One region of the Streptomyces formicae genome, then DNA from elsewhere that is predicted to be linked to it. Evidence: riboswitches for the same ligand, from Rfam matches in the RefSeq annotation. Region 1 holds a riboswitch; the other holds the start of a gene.
What was found. A riboswitch is a leader RNA that binds a small molecule or an ion and turns the genes downstream of it on or off. The one in region 1 is predicted to bind cyclic di-AMP.

Region 1 (7,750 bases):
TACCACGAGATCGGTCTGCTCCCCGAGCCCGAGCGGGGCGGCGACGGCCGTCGCCGCTACGGGTACGAGGACATGATCCGCCTGCTGTGGATCCGCAAGACCGCCGACGCCGGGATCGCCCTGGACGACATCCGCGACGCCTTCACCACCGACACCGCCTCTGCCGGGGCGGACGGCGGGGACGGCGGAGACGGCATCGCGGGCGTCCTGGAGCGGCTGGAGGAAACCCTCGCCGAGCAGGAGGCGGAAGTGCGGCGGCAACGGGCCGCCGTGCGGCGGATGCGCACCGAGGGCAGCCGGACGGGCCTGCTCTCCGACTTCGTCACCGCACGCCTCAAGGACCTGCCGGAGGGCTCCCTGCGCCAGGCGGACCTGGACGGTCTGCTGGTCACCGAGCGGATCTTCGGTCCGCTCGGCGCGGCCGTCCAGGCCACCCGCTTCATCGCCCTGGCCACGCATCCCGCTCTGCGGAAGGAATCCGACCGCATCGAGGACGCCGAGGAGGCGCTCGACGACAGCGTCGCCGTCGACGATCCACGGGTGGCTCAAGTGGCCGTCGAGCGGCACGCCTTCGAGAACGCCCTCTACGCCGTCATCGAGGAGTCCGGCCTGGCCGCGGACGACGACGCCCTCTTCGACGCCTGGGACGCCCTGCACCCTGCTACCGCCGCTGACGGCGAGGACGAGGCCGACCTCGGCTCAGGCGGGCGGCAGGCCGACTCCATGAGCGTCCTCGAAGCCACGGGCAAGATGCCCTACGACTTCTCCCCGGCCCGCCTGCGCTGTATGGAACTGGCCGAAGAACTGTCCGCCCAAGACCCACCCGCACCCTGAGACCTCGCCGATCGGCCCCTTCCGTACTCAGGCCGTACTCAGGCGGGACGCACCACGCTGTGGATCGGCATGTAGTAGATCGACTCGACGCGGACGTTCGCGCCCGGCTTCGGGGCGTGGATCATCTTGCCGTTGCCGATGTAGATCCCGACGTGGCTGATGTCGTCGTAGAAGAAGACCAGGTCGCCCGGCTTGGCGTCGGCCGTCTTCACCGTCGTGCCGACCTTCACCTGGTCCCACGTGGTGCGCGGCAGGGAGATCCCGGCGGCCTTCCACGCGTCCTGGGTGAGCCCGGAGCAGTCGTAGGAGTCGGGGCCCGTCGCGCCCCAGACGTACGGCTTGCCGATCTGGGCCTCGGCGAAGTCGATCACCTTCGCGGCCTTGGTGGCGTAGCTGCCGTCCGTGCTCCCCGAGCCCGAACCGGTGCCCGAGCCCGATCCGGAGCCGGAACCCGAGCCGGAACCGGAGTCCTGGCCCCCGTCCTTCTCCTTCTGCTTCTCCTTCTGGGCCGCCTCTTCCGCCTTGCGCTCGCGCTCCGCCTCGGCGGCCTGCTTGCGGGCCAGCTCCTCGGCCTTGCGCTTGGCCTCCTGCTCCTTCTTTCGCTCGATCGACGCGAGCCTGGCCTTCTCCTCCGCGGTCAGCTCCGACAGGAGCTTGCGGGCCTCGCCCAGCTTCTTCTGGACGGTCCGCTTGCTCGTCCTGAGGTCGTCCCGCGAGTCGGTCAGCGTCTTGAGGCTCTTCGCCGCCTTCGTGCGCTGCTTCGTCGCCGAGACCTGCTCGGTCTGGTAGTCGTCGACCGCCTTCTTCTGGCGCTCGGTGAGCCGGTCCGACAGGTGGTTCTGGTCGAAGTAGCCCTGCGGATCGTTGGCGAGCATCATCGTCGCCGTCTCGGAGACGGCGCCGGTGCGGTACTGCGCGGCGGCGAAGGAGCCGAGCTCCTGGCGGGCCTCGTTCAGCTTCTCGGTGCGCTTGGCCACGTCGTCCAGGAGATGGTCGACCTTCTTGCGCTGCTTGCCGGTCTTCTCCTTGGCCGAGTTGTACTTCTGGGTGGCCACGCCCGCCTGGTGGTAGAGGTCGTCGACCTTCTTCTGCACTTCTTCGAGGCTGGGCTTCGTCGGCGCTGAGGGGGCCGCCTGCGCGCTCTGCGACAGGAGTGCCACCGAGGTGAGGGCGGCCGTGGTGATGCCGATGGCGGGGGCCGTGCGTTTACCGGCTGCCCGGGTCCGCGGCTTGCGGTGCGACGCCAAGAGAGGCGACTCCTTCCGTAGACCGCCTACCGGGTTAGCTGTCGGGTTCGGGCGGACGATCCGGAAGGTTGCCCTACGGTCCCGTACGTCGTGCTTCGTACGGGGCCGATTCACCCCAAGGTCTTGGTGGGTCCCCGGCTCCGACCATGTCGAACTCGGCGGAGGCCACCCGTTCCCGGCGGGGTTCGCCGGTGGGGGGACGAGCAGCCCGCGCAGCACGCTAGCCAACTCGTGTGGCCCGTGTGAAGGTTGATGTTCGATATGCCCGATACATTTTCGTGACTTTTCGAAGCGCCCGATGGGGGCATGCCGCGCGAAAGCGGAGCGTGACCGCCCGGGGGCGGGACGTCATCGGGCGGAGGTGGCCGGAACCCGGGGCGGGTTGTCAGTGGGGCCGCCTAGACTCGGGAGGCGATGAGCAGCCTCTTTGATGACAGCTTCCTGGCGGACCTGCAGCCCTCACGGGCCGCGGACGAAGAGCCCCCGCCGCCACCCGAGGACACCGCTCCGGAGCCCGTTCCGGACGATCTGTTCGACGGGAAGTTCGACGCGCCCATGACCCGGGACACGCACTACCGCGGTGGTGCCCCGCGCCCGGTCATCGACCCGGCGACGCTTCTCGACGGTCTCAACGAGAACCAGCGCGCGGCCGTCGTGCACGCGGGCTCCCCGCTGCTCATCGTCGCCGGTGCCGGTTCCGGCAAGACCCGCGTGCTGACCCACCGCATCGCGTACCTCCTCGCCGAGCGCGGCGCCCACCCCGGCCAGATCCTCGCGATCACCTTCACGAACAAGGCCGCGGGCGAGATGAAGGAGCGCGTCGAGCAGCTCGTCGGCCCCCGGGCGAACGCGATGTGGGTGTCGACGTTCCACAGCGCCTGCGTCCGCATCCTGCGCCGCGAGTACAAGAAGCTGGGCTTCACGTCCTCCTTCTCGATCTACGACGCCGCGGACTCCAAGCGTCTGATGGCCCTGGTCTGCCGCGATCTGGACCTCGACCCGAAGAAGTTCCCGCCGAAGTCCTTCAGCGCCAAGATCTCCAACCTGAAGAACGAGCTGATCGACGAGGAGGACTTCGCGGGCCAGGCCGCCGACGGCTTCGAGAAGACCCTCGCCCAGGCCTACGCGATGTACCAGTCCCGCCTCCGCGAGGCGAACGCACTGGACTTCGACGACCTGATCATGACGACGGTCCACCTCCTGCGCGCCTTCCCCGACGTCGCCGAGCACTACAGGCGCCGCTTCCGGCACGTCATGGTCGACGAGTACCAGGACACCAACCACGCGCAGTACGCCTTGGTGCGCGAGCTGGTCGGCCCCTCCGGAGGCGAGGGCGACGACCCCGGCGAGCTCTGTGTGGTGGGTGACGCGGACCAGTCGATCTACGCCTTCCGCGGCGCCACCATCCGCAACATCCTCCAGTTCGAGGAGGACTACACGGACGCGACGACGATCCTCCTGGAGCAGAACTACCGCTCCACGCAGACGATCCTGACCGCCGCGAACGCGGTCATCGAGCGGAACGAGAGCCGCCGCCCGAAGAACCTGTGGACCAACCAGGGCGCGGGCGCGCGCATCACGGGATACGTCGCGGACACCGAGCACGACGAGGCGCAGTTCGTCGCCGACGAGATCGACCGGCTCACCGACGCGGGCGACGCGAAGGCGGGCGACGTCGCGATCTTCTACCGTACGAACGCGCAGTCCCGTGTCTTCGAAGAGATCTTCATCCGCGTCGGCCTGCCCTACAAGGTCGTCGGCGGCGTGCGCTTCTACGAGCGCAAGGAGGTCAGGGACGTCCTCGCGTACCTGCGCGTGCTCGCCAACCCCGAGGACGCGGTGCCGCTGCGGCGCATCCTCAACGTCCCCAAGCGAGGCATCGGCGACCGCGCCGAGGCGATGATCGACGCGCTGTCCCAGCGCGAGAAGATCTCCTTCCCGCAGGCGCTGCGCCGCGTCGACGAGGCGTACGGCATGGCCGCCAGGTCGACCAATGCCGTCAGGCGTTTCAACACGCTGATGGAGGAGCTGCGGACCATCGTCGAGTCCGGCGCGGGCCCGGCGGTCGTCCTGGAGGCCGTGCTCGAACGGACCGGCTATCTCGCCGAGTTGCAGGCGTCCACCGACCCGCAGGACGAGACGCGCATCGAGAACCTCCAGGAACTCGCCGCCGTGGCGCTGGAGTTCGAGCAGGAGAGCGGCCAGGCCGCCGGAGCCACCGAAGCCACCGAAGGCGCGGAGGGCGACGGCGGGGAGAACGCGGCGGACGCGGAGGGTGCCGGGGAGGCGGCCGGTGCCGCGACCACCGGTTCGCTCTCCGACTTCCTGGAGCGCGTCGCCCTGGTCGCCGACTCCGACCAGATCCCGGACGAGGAGGACGACGGCTCCGGAGTCATCACCCTGATGACGCTGCACACCGCCAAGGGCCTCGAATTCCCCGTGGTCTTCCTGACCGGCATGGAAGACGGCGTCTTCCCGCACATGCGCTCGTTGGGGCAGGTCAAGGAGCTGGAGGAGGAGCGGCGCCTGGCGTACGTGGGCATCACGCGCGCGCGTGAGCGGCTCTATCTGACGCGGTCCTCGATGCGCAGCGCCTGGGGCCAGCCCTCGTACAACCCGCCGTCGCGCTTCCTGGAGGAGATCCCGGACACCCACCTGGACTGGAAGCGGACGGGCGCGGTCGGCGCCCCGGCGTCCTCGGGTTCGTCGGGTTCGTCTGGTCCGGCCGGCGGCATCGCCTCGTCGCTGTCCTCGTCGCGGTCGCGCTCCGGGGGCGCGCAGGGGTTCGCCACGCGCCGTGCGACGGAGAAGCCGGTGGTCGCGCTCGCGGTCGGCGACCGGGTCACGCACGACCAGTTCGGCCTCGGGACCGTGGTTGGCGTCAAGGGATCGGGTGCGAACGCCGAGGCGACGGTGGACTTCGGCGAGCCCAAGCCGAAGCGGCTGCTGCTGAGGTACGCGCCGGTGGAGAAGCTCTAGGCCCGGTGGAGAAGCTCTAGGGACTGTCGTGGTCCCGCGGGGTCGGTGGCCCTGCGGGACGGCGGCGCTCGCCGCCTACGTCGGGTCGAGGCCGTGGCTGCGCAGCCACGGCAGCGGGTCGATCGCGGAGCCGCCGCCGGGACGCACCTCGAAGTGCAGGTGCGGTCCTGTGGAGTTGCCCGAGTTGCCGGAGAAGGCGATGGGCTCGCCCGCCTTCACCGGGCCGCTGGAGATCTTGTGCGTGGAGAGGTGGCAGTACCAGGTCTCCGTGCCGTCCTTGGCGGTCACGATCGCCATGTTGCCGTAGGCGCTGTTCCACTTCGTGGAGACGGTGCCGTCGGTCGCGGCGAGCACCTCCGTGCCGTACGACACGGGGAAGTCGATGCCGGAGTGCGCGGACATCCAGTTGACGCCCGCCTGGCCGTAGTACGCGCTCAGGCCGTGCTGCTTCACCGGCAGCGCGAACTTGGGGCGCAGCCGCTCCTTGCGCGCGGCCTCCGCGGCCGCCTTCTTCTCGGCCGCCGCCTTCTGGGCCTTGAGGTCGATGCGCTCCTGCGTGCGGCTCGCGCGGTCCGCGAAGTCGCCCGCGTCGGCGGAGAGGTTCGCCAGCTGGGTGTCCAGCTTGTTGTTGGCGGCGGACGGCTTCACGGACGTGGGGTCCGGGGCCGACGCCGTCGTGTCTTTGCTCTCGTCCCCGCCGAAGCTGCCCACGGACGCGGCGGCGACACCCGCGACGCCCATCACGCAGGCCGACGGCACGGCGACGGTGAAGAGCGCGGAGCGCTTGGCGGGGGAGCGGCGGCGGGTCCTCGAGCGGCCCGTGCCGCCCGCTCCGCGTCCGCCGCGGGGGGAACGGCCCTCGGCCTCGGTGCCCAGGGGCTCCCCGATCGGTTCGAGGTCCTCGTCGTCGGCCTCGTAGGCGGCCGCTTCGGCCTCGTACGCGGCCTCGGTCGCGTAGGGGGTGTCGGCCTCGTACGCGGTGTAGGGGTCGTACGGGTCGTACGCCTCGGCGGGTTCGTACGACTGCGGTTCGTGCGGTGCGGGGGACTCGTAGGTCCCGCCCGCCGAGTTCCACGCGGTCGCGTCGTACGCACCCGTGTCGTACGCACCCGTCTCGAAGGTCTGTGTGTCCCACTGGCCGGTGCTCGACGGCTGGTTCCAGGCGGTGGCGTCCCACTGGCCGCTGGTGTCGGGGCCCGGCTGCGAGGGGATGTCGGCGAGCTGCTGATAGCTGCCCGTCGCCCACATCCCGGTGGTGTCGTAGCTGCCGGTGTCGTACGTGGCCGCGTGGTGCTGCGCCGCGTACGCGTCGTAGTTGAGCGTCTGCTGGGTGCCGGTGGTGGTCGCCCACTGGCCCGTGTCGTACGTGCTCTGGCCGCCGCCGTTCATGTCCCCGAAGAGGGGGTCGGCGGCGAAGCTGCCGGTGTCGAAACTCCCGGTGCTGAAGCTTCCGGTGGCGTAGGCGTCATGCCCCTGGGGAGCGGCATGGTGCTGGTCGTACGTCGCGTAGTGCGCGTGGTCGGCGCCGGGTGCCGAGGGCGGGGGAGTCGAGCTCCCCGACGGGTGACGGTCGTTCACCAACTTCTCTTTCGCCTCGGCAGCAGGGGCAGAGCAGTGCGGCGACTGTACCCGGCGGTATACGGGCGCGACAATCTTCGTCAGGTTTCGTGGTCTCAGGAAACGGGCATTCGGCCGTCTTTCGGTGGTCTGTGGGCACAGCTTTGGCCCTGCGTTCGATGACCGTTCGACGTTTGGGCGGCGATTTCGGGGTCAGGCGACCGTCAGCCCGCCGGGCGCGCCCTTGGCGTCGGTTCCCGGACGTGCCAGGTCCAGCGCCTGGATGATGCCGTTGGCGACTGCGGGGTGCACCGGGAGTGCCAGGTGACCGATGCCGGTGACGCGGACGTTCTGCGCGGTCAGGTCGGGGTGGTCGACGCAGGCCGTCTCCAACGGGGCCATCAGCTGGTCGAGGTCGCTCCAGAAACTCACGAAGTGCGTGCGGCAGCCCGGCGCCGGTTCCTTCAGTTCCTCGATCACCGCTGAGCCCGGGCGCATCTGCCGGACGATCGGGTGCGCGTCGGCGAGGGGCACGACGCGGGTGCCCGTGTGCGGCGTGCCGAGGGTGACCAGCGTGCGTACGCGGACGTCGCCGCCGAGGCGCTGCGCGTAGTAGCGGGCGATCAGGCCGCCGAGGCTGTGCCCCACGACGTCGACCCTGGCGTGGCCCGTGCGCTCGCAGAGCTCCTCTATATGGCGGCCCAGCAACTCGGCCGCGGTGCGGACGTCGCACGTGAGCGGCGAGTAGTTGAGGGACTCCACGCGGCGGCCGCCGTGTTGGGCCAGGGCGCGGCGCAGCAGCACGAAGACGGAGCGGTTGTCGATGAAGCCGTGCAGGAGGAGCACCGGGGGCCTGGCGTCCGGAGGGAGGCGGGGGGCGTCCGGGGGCGGCTGGAGCGGGGTCGCCCTGCGTTCCTGGGCGATGCCCGAGGGATAGAGGAGGAGGTGTCCCGCGAGGATCGTCAGTTCCAGGGCGGTCGCCTTGAGGAGGGCCAGGGAGGTGCGTTCCGTTCTGGCCTTCGTCTGGGCGCGGGAGCGCGTCAGGAGGGAGAGGGGCGGGAGTTTCGGCAGCAGCCAGCCGAGCTGGCTGATCGTGCTGAGTGGGCGAAAGGGGTGGACCCCTGTCATCGGCA
Region 2 (7,750 bases), 1.2 Mb from region 1:
GCTGGAGCTGGCCCTGTGGCTGGAGGCCGACCGGATGGGCTCGCTGCTCTCCGCGCTCGACGAAGAGTCCATGGAGAACCAGCGCGACGTCGTCAAGAACGAGCGCCGCCAGCGCTACGACAACGTTCCGTACGGCACGGCGTTCGAGAAGCTGACCGCTCTCTCGTACCCGGAGGGCCACCCGTACCACCACACGCCGATCGGCTCCATGGCCGACCTGGACGCGGCCACGCTGGAAGACGCCCGCGACTTCTTCCGTACGTACTACGCGCCCAACAACGCCGTCCTCTCCGTAGTCGGCGACATCGACCCGGAGCAGACGCTCGCCTGGGTCGAGAAGTACTTCGGGTCGATCCCCTCGCACGACGGCAAGCAGCCGCCGCGCGACGGCTCCCTGCCCGAGCGCATCGGCGAGCAGCTGCGCGAGGTCGTCGAGGAAGAGGTCCCTGCCCGCGCCCTGATGGCCGCCTACCGGCTGCCGGAGGACGGCACGCGCGCGTGCGACGCGGCGGACCTGGCGCTCACGGTGCTCGGCAGCGGCGAGTCGTCGCGGCTCTACAACCGCCTGGTGCGCCGTGACCGTACGGCGGTCGCGGCCGGGTTCGGCCTGCTGCGGCTCGCCGGGGCGCCCTCGCTGGGCTGGCTGGACGTGAAGACCTCCGGCGACGTCGAGGTGCCGGTGATCGAGGCCGCCGTCGACGACGAGCTCGCCCGCTTCGCCGCGGAGGGCCCCACTCCGGAGGAGATGGAGCGCGCCCAGGCGCAGTTGGAGCGCGAGTGGCTCGACCGCCTCGGCACGGTCGCGGGCCGCGCCGACGAACTGTGCAGGTACGCCGTCCTGTTCGGTGACCCGCAGCTCGCCCTGACCGCCGTCCAGCGCGTTCTCGATGTGACCGCCGAGGAGGTCCAGGAGATCGCCAAGGCCCGCCTGCGCCCCGACAACCGCGCGGTGCTCGTGTACGAGCCGGTGACCCCCGAAGACGGCGCCGACGCCGACGCAGACGACGAGGAGGCGGCGAAGTGACCGAGGCCGCGACGATGCAGTTCCACCCGCAGCCCCAGGCGGGCACCGCCACTCCCTGGGCCTTCCCCGCCCCCGAGCGCGGCACCCTCACCAACGGCCTCACGGTGCTGCGCTGCCACCGCCCCGGCCAGCAGGTGATCGCCGTCGAGATCCACCTCGAAGCGCCTCTCGAAGCCGAGCCCGCGGGCCTCGACGGCGTGGCCACGATCATGGCGAGGGCCTTCAACGAGGGCACCGACAAGCACTCCGCCGAGGAGTTCGCCGCCGAGCTCGACCGCTGTGGCGCGACGCTCGACGCGCACGCCGACCACCCGGGCGTACGCGTGTCGCTCGAAGTCCCGGTCTCCCGGCTCTCGAAGGGGCTCGGCCTGGTCGCCGACGCGCTGCGCGCCCCGGCCTTCGCGGACAGCGAGATCGAGCGCCTGGTGGCCAACCGCCTGGACGAGATCCCGCACGAGGCGGCCAACCCGGCCCGCCGCGCCGCCAAGGAGCTCTCCCGGCAGCTCTTCCCCGCGACCTCGCGCATGTCGCGGCCGCGCCAGGGCAGCGAGGAGACGGTCTCGGCCATCGACTCGGCGGCCGTGCGGGCCTTCTACGAGAAGCACGTCAGGCCCGCGACGGCCACCCTCGTCGTGGTCGGCGACCTCACGGGCACCGACCTGGACGCCGTCCTCGCGGACACCGTCGGCGCCTGGACCGGTGACACGGCGGAGGCGCGTCCGGTGCCTCCGGTGACCGCCGACGACACCGGCCGCGTCGTGATCGTGCACCGCCCTGGCGCGGTGCAGACGCAGCTCCTGATCGGCCGCATCGGCGCCGACCGGCACGACCGCGTCTGGCCCGCCCAGGTGCTCGGTACGTACTGCCTGGGCGGCACCCTCACCTCGCGCCTGGACCGCGTCCTGCGCGAGGAGAAGGGATACACCTACGGCGTACGGGCGTTCGGCCAGGTGCTGCGCTCCGGGCCGGACGGCTCCGGCGCGGCGATGCTCGCCATCAGCGGCTCGGTCGACACGGCGTCCACGGGCCCGGCGCTCGACGACCTCTGGAAGGTGCTGCGCACGCTGGCCGCCGAGGGCCTCACGGACGCCGAGCGCGACGTGGCCGTGCAGAACCTGGTGGGCGTGGCCCCGCTCAAGTACGAGATGGCGGCCTCCGTGGCGGCCACGCTCGCCGACCAGGTCGAGCAGCACCTGCCGGACGACTTCCAGGCGCAGCTGTACCGGCGGCTCGCCGCCACCGGCACCGTGGAGGCCACCGCGGCCGTCGTGAACGCCTTCCCGGAGGACCGCCTGGTGACGATCCTCGTCGGCGACGCGGAGGAGATCGAGGAGCCCGTCAGGGCGCTCGGGATCGGCGAAGTGACCGTCGTCACGAGCTGAGGGGCAGTCAGGACATATCGGGACCCCGGTGGCCGAAGTGACCGCCGGGGTCCCCATATGTCCGAATTCATATGGAGGTTGCCTGTCTGCCGTGTGGCGTGCGCTACAAAAAGCTAGTTCTGTTTGGCGATTGAAAGACGGTCCGTTTAGCTTCGATCCGGCTGTCCGTCACGCAGTACGTCGCATCCGCGGCACCGGACAGTCATCGCCGAGTCCCCGTACGGCGCGAGCCAGGGGAGCCGGGGACCCACACGTCCCTGGGGTGAATCGGGAACCTTGCCGCCAGGCGAGGAACTCGTAGGAGACCTTCCTGCTCCGAACCCGTCAGCTAACCCGGTAGGCGAGAAGGAAGGAAAGGATCAGCCGCTTCATGGCGTTCACCCGTGCCACCGGGAAGCACCGTCGCCCGAGCCGCCTCACGCGTACCACCGCGAACGTAGCTGGCGTCGCCGCGCTCACCACCACCGGTGTCATCGGAGGGCTGGCCGCTCCGGCGCTCGCCGCCGAAGACGCCGCCGTCGAGCACACCGGCCTCACCCAGGCCATCTCCGTGGGCGACTCGCTCGCCGAGAGCGTCGACGCCCAGGCCGCCGCGCAGAAGCAGGCCGCCGCCGACGCCGCTGCCGCGAAGCAGGCCGAAGAGGCCGCCAAGAAGAAGGCGGCCGAGGAGAAGCGCAAGGCCGAGGCCAAGGCGAAGGCCAAGGCCAAGGAGGAGCGCGAGGCCAAGGAGCGCGCCGCCCGCGAGGCCGAGCGCAAGCGCCTGAACACCTACGTCGCCCCGATCTCCGGCTCGTACGTCTCCACGGGCTACCAGACCGGCGGCGCCATGTGGTCCTCCGGCAGCCACACCGGCATCGACTTCCACGCCGCGTCCGGCACCTCGGTCCACGCGGTGGGCTCCGGCACCGTCGTCGAGGCCGGCTGGGGCGGCGCCTACGGCAACAACGTGGTCATCAAGATGAACGACGGCACGTACACCCAGTACGGCCACATGTCGTCCCTCGGCGTCACCGTCGGCCAGACGGTCACCCCGGGCCAGCAGATCGGCCTCTCGGGCTCCACCGGCAACTCCAGTGGCCCCCACCTCCACTTCGAGGCCCGCACCGGCGCCGACTACGGCTCGGACATGGACCCCATCGCGTACCTGCGCGGGCACGGCGTCAACGTCTGACCCGTCGCCCCCTGAACGACGCACCGAATGCCCCGGCTCACCGAGCCGGGGCATTCGCCGTTTCCCGGCCCTTGTCCTTGGCCTTGCCCTTGGTCTTGGCTAAAAGGTATCCATGGATTTCGGTCCGCCGTCGGAAATTCCGGCGCCCTGCAATAGAGTCGACGGGCGAGCGTCAATCGACCGCGTTTCGCGGGGATTAAGGCGGAGGTTGGGTCATGCGCATTCCCGCGCAATCGGTCTGCACGGCCATCCGGGACGACATCGTCTCCGGCGTCCACGAACGGGGCGGCCGGCTCACCGAGGAGCTCCTCGCACGGCGCTACGGAGTCTCGCGCGTGCCCGTGCGCGAGGCGCTGCGCACCCTGGAGGCCGAGGGTTTCGTGGTGACCCGCAGGCACGCGGGCGCGTGCGTGGCCGAGCCCACCGAGCGGGAGGCCGCCGACCTCCTGGAGGTCAGGGCGCTGCTCGAACCGCTCGCTGCGGCGCGCGCGGCGCAGCACCGCACCGAGGCGCACCTCAAGGTCCTCCGCGGCCTGGTCAGGCTCGGCCAGGAGCGCTCACGGCGCGGGCAGGGGGAGGACCTGCGCTCGCTCGTGGGCTGGTTCCACGAGACGCTCGCCCAGGCGTCCGGCGGCCCCGGCATCGGCGTGCTCCTCACCCAGCTGCGGCGCAAGGTCGACTGGATGTACGTCCTGGAGGCGCGGGCGGCCTCTACGGAGTCGTGGTCCGAGCGGGCGGCGATCGTCGGCGCGGTGGCCCGCGGGGACGCGGAGCGCGCCAGGTCGCTGACCGCGGCGCACGTGGAGCGGGCGAAGGGCGCGTACCGATTGCGCCCGTCGGCGCGGGGCGACGGTGTGAGCGAAGTGCAACCTGCAGTAAACACGGCGGCGCTCCGGAATTAACACGGGCGCCGTATACAAGAAGTAGGTAAAGCGGGACGGCTCTCTTTTTATTCTCTCTACATACGTCGATGGGGTCGCCCGGAATTCCGGGCGACCCCATCGACGTATTTCGTGGAACGTGTCCGACGTGTCCTAGACCGTCTCCGGAAGCTCCTCGAGCCCCTCGGCGACGAGCTTCGCCAGACGGTCGAGGGCGGCGTCCGCACCCTCGGCGTCGGAGGCGAGCACGATCTCCTCGCCGCCCTGGGCGCCCAGGCCGAGCACCGCGAGCATCGAGGCGGCGTTGACCGGGTTGCCGTCGGCCTTGGCGATCGTCACGGGGACGCCGGCGGCCGTGGCCGCGCGGACGAAGATGGAGGCGGGTCGGGCGTGGAGGCCCTCGGCCCAGCCGACGTTGACGCGGCGCTCAGCCATGTGTTGCTGCCCTTCCAGGTGTTTCACACTTGTCTAGACCAGTGTCTCATGCCGTCACGGGTGGTCTGCCGGACGTACGTCCCGCTCCCGGTCGCCTTTCGACCTGTCCTAGCCTGCCCCGGCCCCAGCGGGCGCGCGACCCGTACCCTGGCCCCATGCAGAGCCCGTCGGATCAGCCGGATCGGCACGACTATCCCGCCCACTGGGAAGCCGATGTGGTGCTGCGCGACGGGGGCACCGCCCGGATCAGGCCCATCACGGCCGAGGACGCGGACCGTCTCGTCAGCTTCTACGAGCAGGTCTCGGACGAGTCGAAGTACTACCGGTTCTTCGCGCCCTACCCCCGCCTCTCCGCCAAGGACGTGCACCGGTTCACCCATCACGACCAGGTGGACCGCGTGGGGCTCGCGGCGACCGTCGGCGGCGAGTTCATCGCCACCGTGCGCTACGACCGCATCGACGGACGCGGCATGGCCGCCAGCGCGCCCGCCGACGAGGCCGAGGTCGCCTTCCTCGTGCAGGACGCCCACCAGGGCAGGGGAGTGGCCTCCACGCTCCTCGAGCACATCGCGGCCGTCGCCAGGGAGCGCGGCATCCGCCGCTTCGTGGCCGAGGTGCTGCCCGCCAACACCAAGATGATCAAGGTGTTCACGGACGCGGGCTACCAGCAGAAGCGCAGCTTCGAGGACGGCGTCGTACGCCTGGAGTTCGATCTGGAGCCGACCGACCGCTCGCTCGCCGTGCAGCGCGCCCGCGAGCACCGTGCCGAGGCGCGGTCCGTGCAGCGACTCCTGACCCCCCGCTCGGTCGCCGTGGTCGGCGTGGGCCGCGCCCCCGGCGGGGTCGGCCGCAGCGTGCTGCGCAACCTCCAGGAGGCCGGATACGCCGGTCGGCTGTACGCGGTGAACGGCGAGTTCGACGGCGACGGCGAGCTCGACGGGGTGCCCGCCCACCGCTCCGTGCGGGACATCGACACCGGTGAGCCGGTCGACCTCGCGGTCGTTGCGGTGCCCGCGGAACGGGTGCCGCGGGTCGTCGCCGAGTGCGGTGAGCGCGGCGTGCAGGGCCTGGTGGTGATCTCCGCGGGGTATGCGGAGAGCGGCGCCGAGGGGCGCGAGCGGCAGCGCGAACTGGTGCGCCAGGCACGGTCGTACGGCATGCGCATCATCGGCCCGAACGCCTTCGGGGTCATCAACACCTCTCCGGAGGTGCGGCTCAACGCCTCGCTCGCGCCCGAGGGACCCGCGCGCGGCAGGATCGGTCTGTTCACGCAGTCCGGCGCGATCGGCATCGCCCTGCTGTCCGGCCTCCACCGGAGGGGCGCGGGCCTCTCCACGTTCGTGGGTTCGGGCAACCGTGCGGACGTGTCGGGCAACGACGTCCTCCAGTACTGGTACGAGGACCCGGACACCGACGTCACGCTGATGTACCTGGAGACCATCGGCAACCCCCGCAAGTTCACCCGCCTCGCCCGCCGTTCGGCGAGCGCCAAGCCGCTCGTCGTGGTGCAGGGCGCCCGGCACAGCGGCATCGCGCCGACCGGGCACGCCGTGCAGCCCACGCGCCTGCCGCACGCCACCGTCTCCGCGCTGCTGCGCCAGGCGGGTGTCATCCGCGTCGACACGGTCACGGAGATGGTCGACGCGGGGCTGCTCCTCGCGGGCCAGCCGCTGCCCGCGGGGCCGCGCGTGGCGATCCTCGGCAACTCCGAGTCGCTCGGGCTCCTCACGTACGACGCGTGCGTGGCCGACGGGCTGCGGCCGCTGCCGCCGCGCGATCTGACGACCGGGGCGACGCCCGCGGACTTCAGGGCCGCGCTCGCCGACGCGTTGTCGGACGACGGGTGTGACGCGGTGATCGTCAACGCGATTCCGTGGGTGCGGGAGGACGGGGGCGCTGCCGACCCCGAGACCCTGGCCACGGAGTTGCGGGCCGCCGCCGCGCGCTGCTCTGCGAAGCCGGTCGCCGTGGTTCACGTCGAGCTTGGTGGGCTTGCTGCCGCGTTGGCCGCTGCTACTAGTACCCGGCCTGATGCTCCAGTACCGGTACTCCGCGACGGGGGTTGTGCCCACCCGTCCCGCCGTGCGGGACGCCTGCCCACAACAGGAGCGACTCACCCGGAGGACTACCGCATCCCCGCCTACCCCGCCGCCGAGCGGGCCGTGCGGGCCCTCTCCGAAGCGGTCAAGTACGCGCAGTGGCGGCGCGATGCCGCCGAGCCCGGGCGGGTGCACGAGTACGAGGACATCGACGAGGGCGGGGCCGCCGAGCGGATCGGGGAGCTGCTCGCCGGTGAGGACGATCCGCGCGGCGCCACCCTCGGCCAGGACGACGCCCACGAACTGCTCGGGCGCTACGGCATTCGCGTACGCCGCGCCCTGCCCGCGCCCGATCCGGACGCGGCCGCCGCGGCCGCCCGCACGCTCGGCTATCCCGTCGCCCTGAAGACCACGGCCCCGCACCTGCGCCACCGCGCCGACCTCGGCGGCGTCCGCCTCGACCTCGCGGACGAGGAGCAGTTGCGCAGGGCCTACCAGGAGTTGACCGACACCTTCGGCAAGCCCGCCGAGCTGCGTCCGGTCGTCCAGGGGATGGTCCCGCGCGGCGTCGACACCGTCGTCCGCGCGGTCATCGACCCGGCGGCCGGAGCGGTGCTCTCCTTCGGTCTCGCGGGCGCCGCCTCCGAGCTGCTCGGCGACACCGCCCACCGGCTCGTCCCGGTCACCGACCGGGAGGCGGGCTCCCTGATCAGATCCATCCGGACCGCTCCGCTCCTGTTCGGCTGGCGCGGCTCCGCCCCCGTGGACACCCCGGCCCTCGAAGAGCTGCTCCAGCGGGTCTCGCGGCTCGTCGACGA

Region 2: another riboswitch for cyclic di-AMP. It lies ahead of KY5_RS30390 (M23 family metallopeptidase); the one in region 1 lies ahead of KY5_RS24855 (C40 family peptidase).

The regions. Positions count from the first base shown of each region.
Region 1 is NZ_CP022685.1:5,682,380-5,690,129, forward strand. It holds gene KY5_RS24850 (MerR family transcriptional regulator) at 1-834, shown strand, start outside; gene KY5_RS24855 (C40 family peptidase) at 873-2,081, opposite strand; cyclic di-AMP (ydaO/yuaA leader) riboswitch at 2,089-2,252, opposite strand; gene KY5_RS24860 (ATP-dependent DNA helicase) at 2,496-5,060, shown strand; gene KY5_RS24865 (M23 family metallopeptidase) at 5,136-6,638, opposite strand; gene KY5_RS24870 (alpha/beta fold hydrolase) at 6,831-7,745, opposite strand.
Region 2 is NZ_CP022685.1:6,932,068-6,939,817, forward strand. It holds gene KY5_RS30380 (M16 family metallopeptidase) at 1-1,024, shown strand, start outside; gene KY5_RS30385 (M16 family metallopeptidase) at 1,021-2,406, shown strand; cyclic di-AMP (ydaO/yuaA leader) riboswitch at 2,603-2,764, shown strand; gene KY5_RS30390 (M23 family metallopeptidase) at 2,777-3,577, shown strand; gene KY5_RS30395 (GntR family transcriptional regulator) at 3,793-4,479, shown strand; gene KY5_RS30400 (HPr family phosphocarrier protein) at 4,612-4,893, opposite strand; gene KY5_RS30410 (bifunctional GNAT family N-acetyltransferase/acetate--CoA ligase family protein) at 5,049-7,750, shown strand, end outside.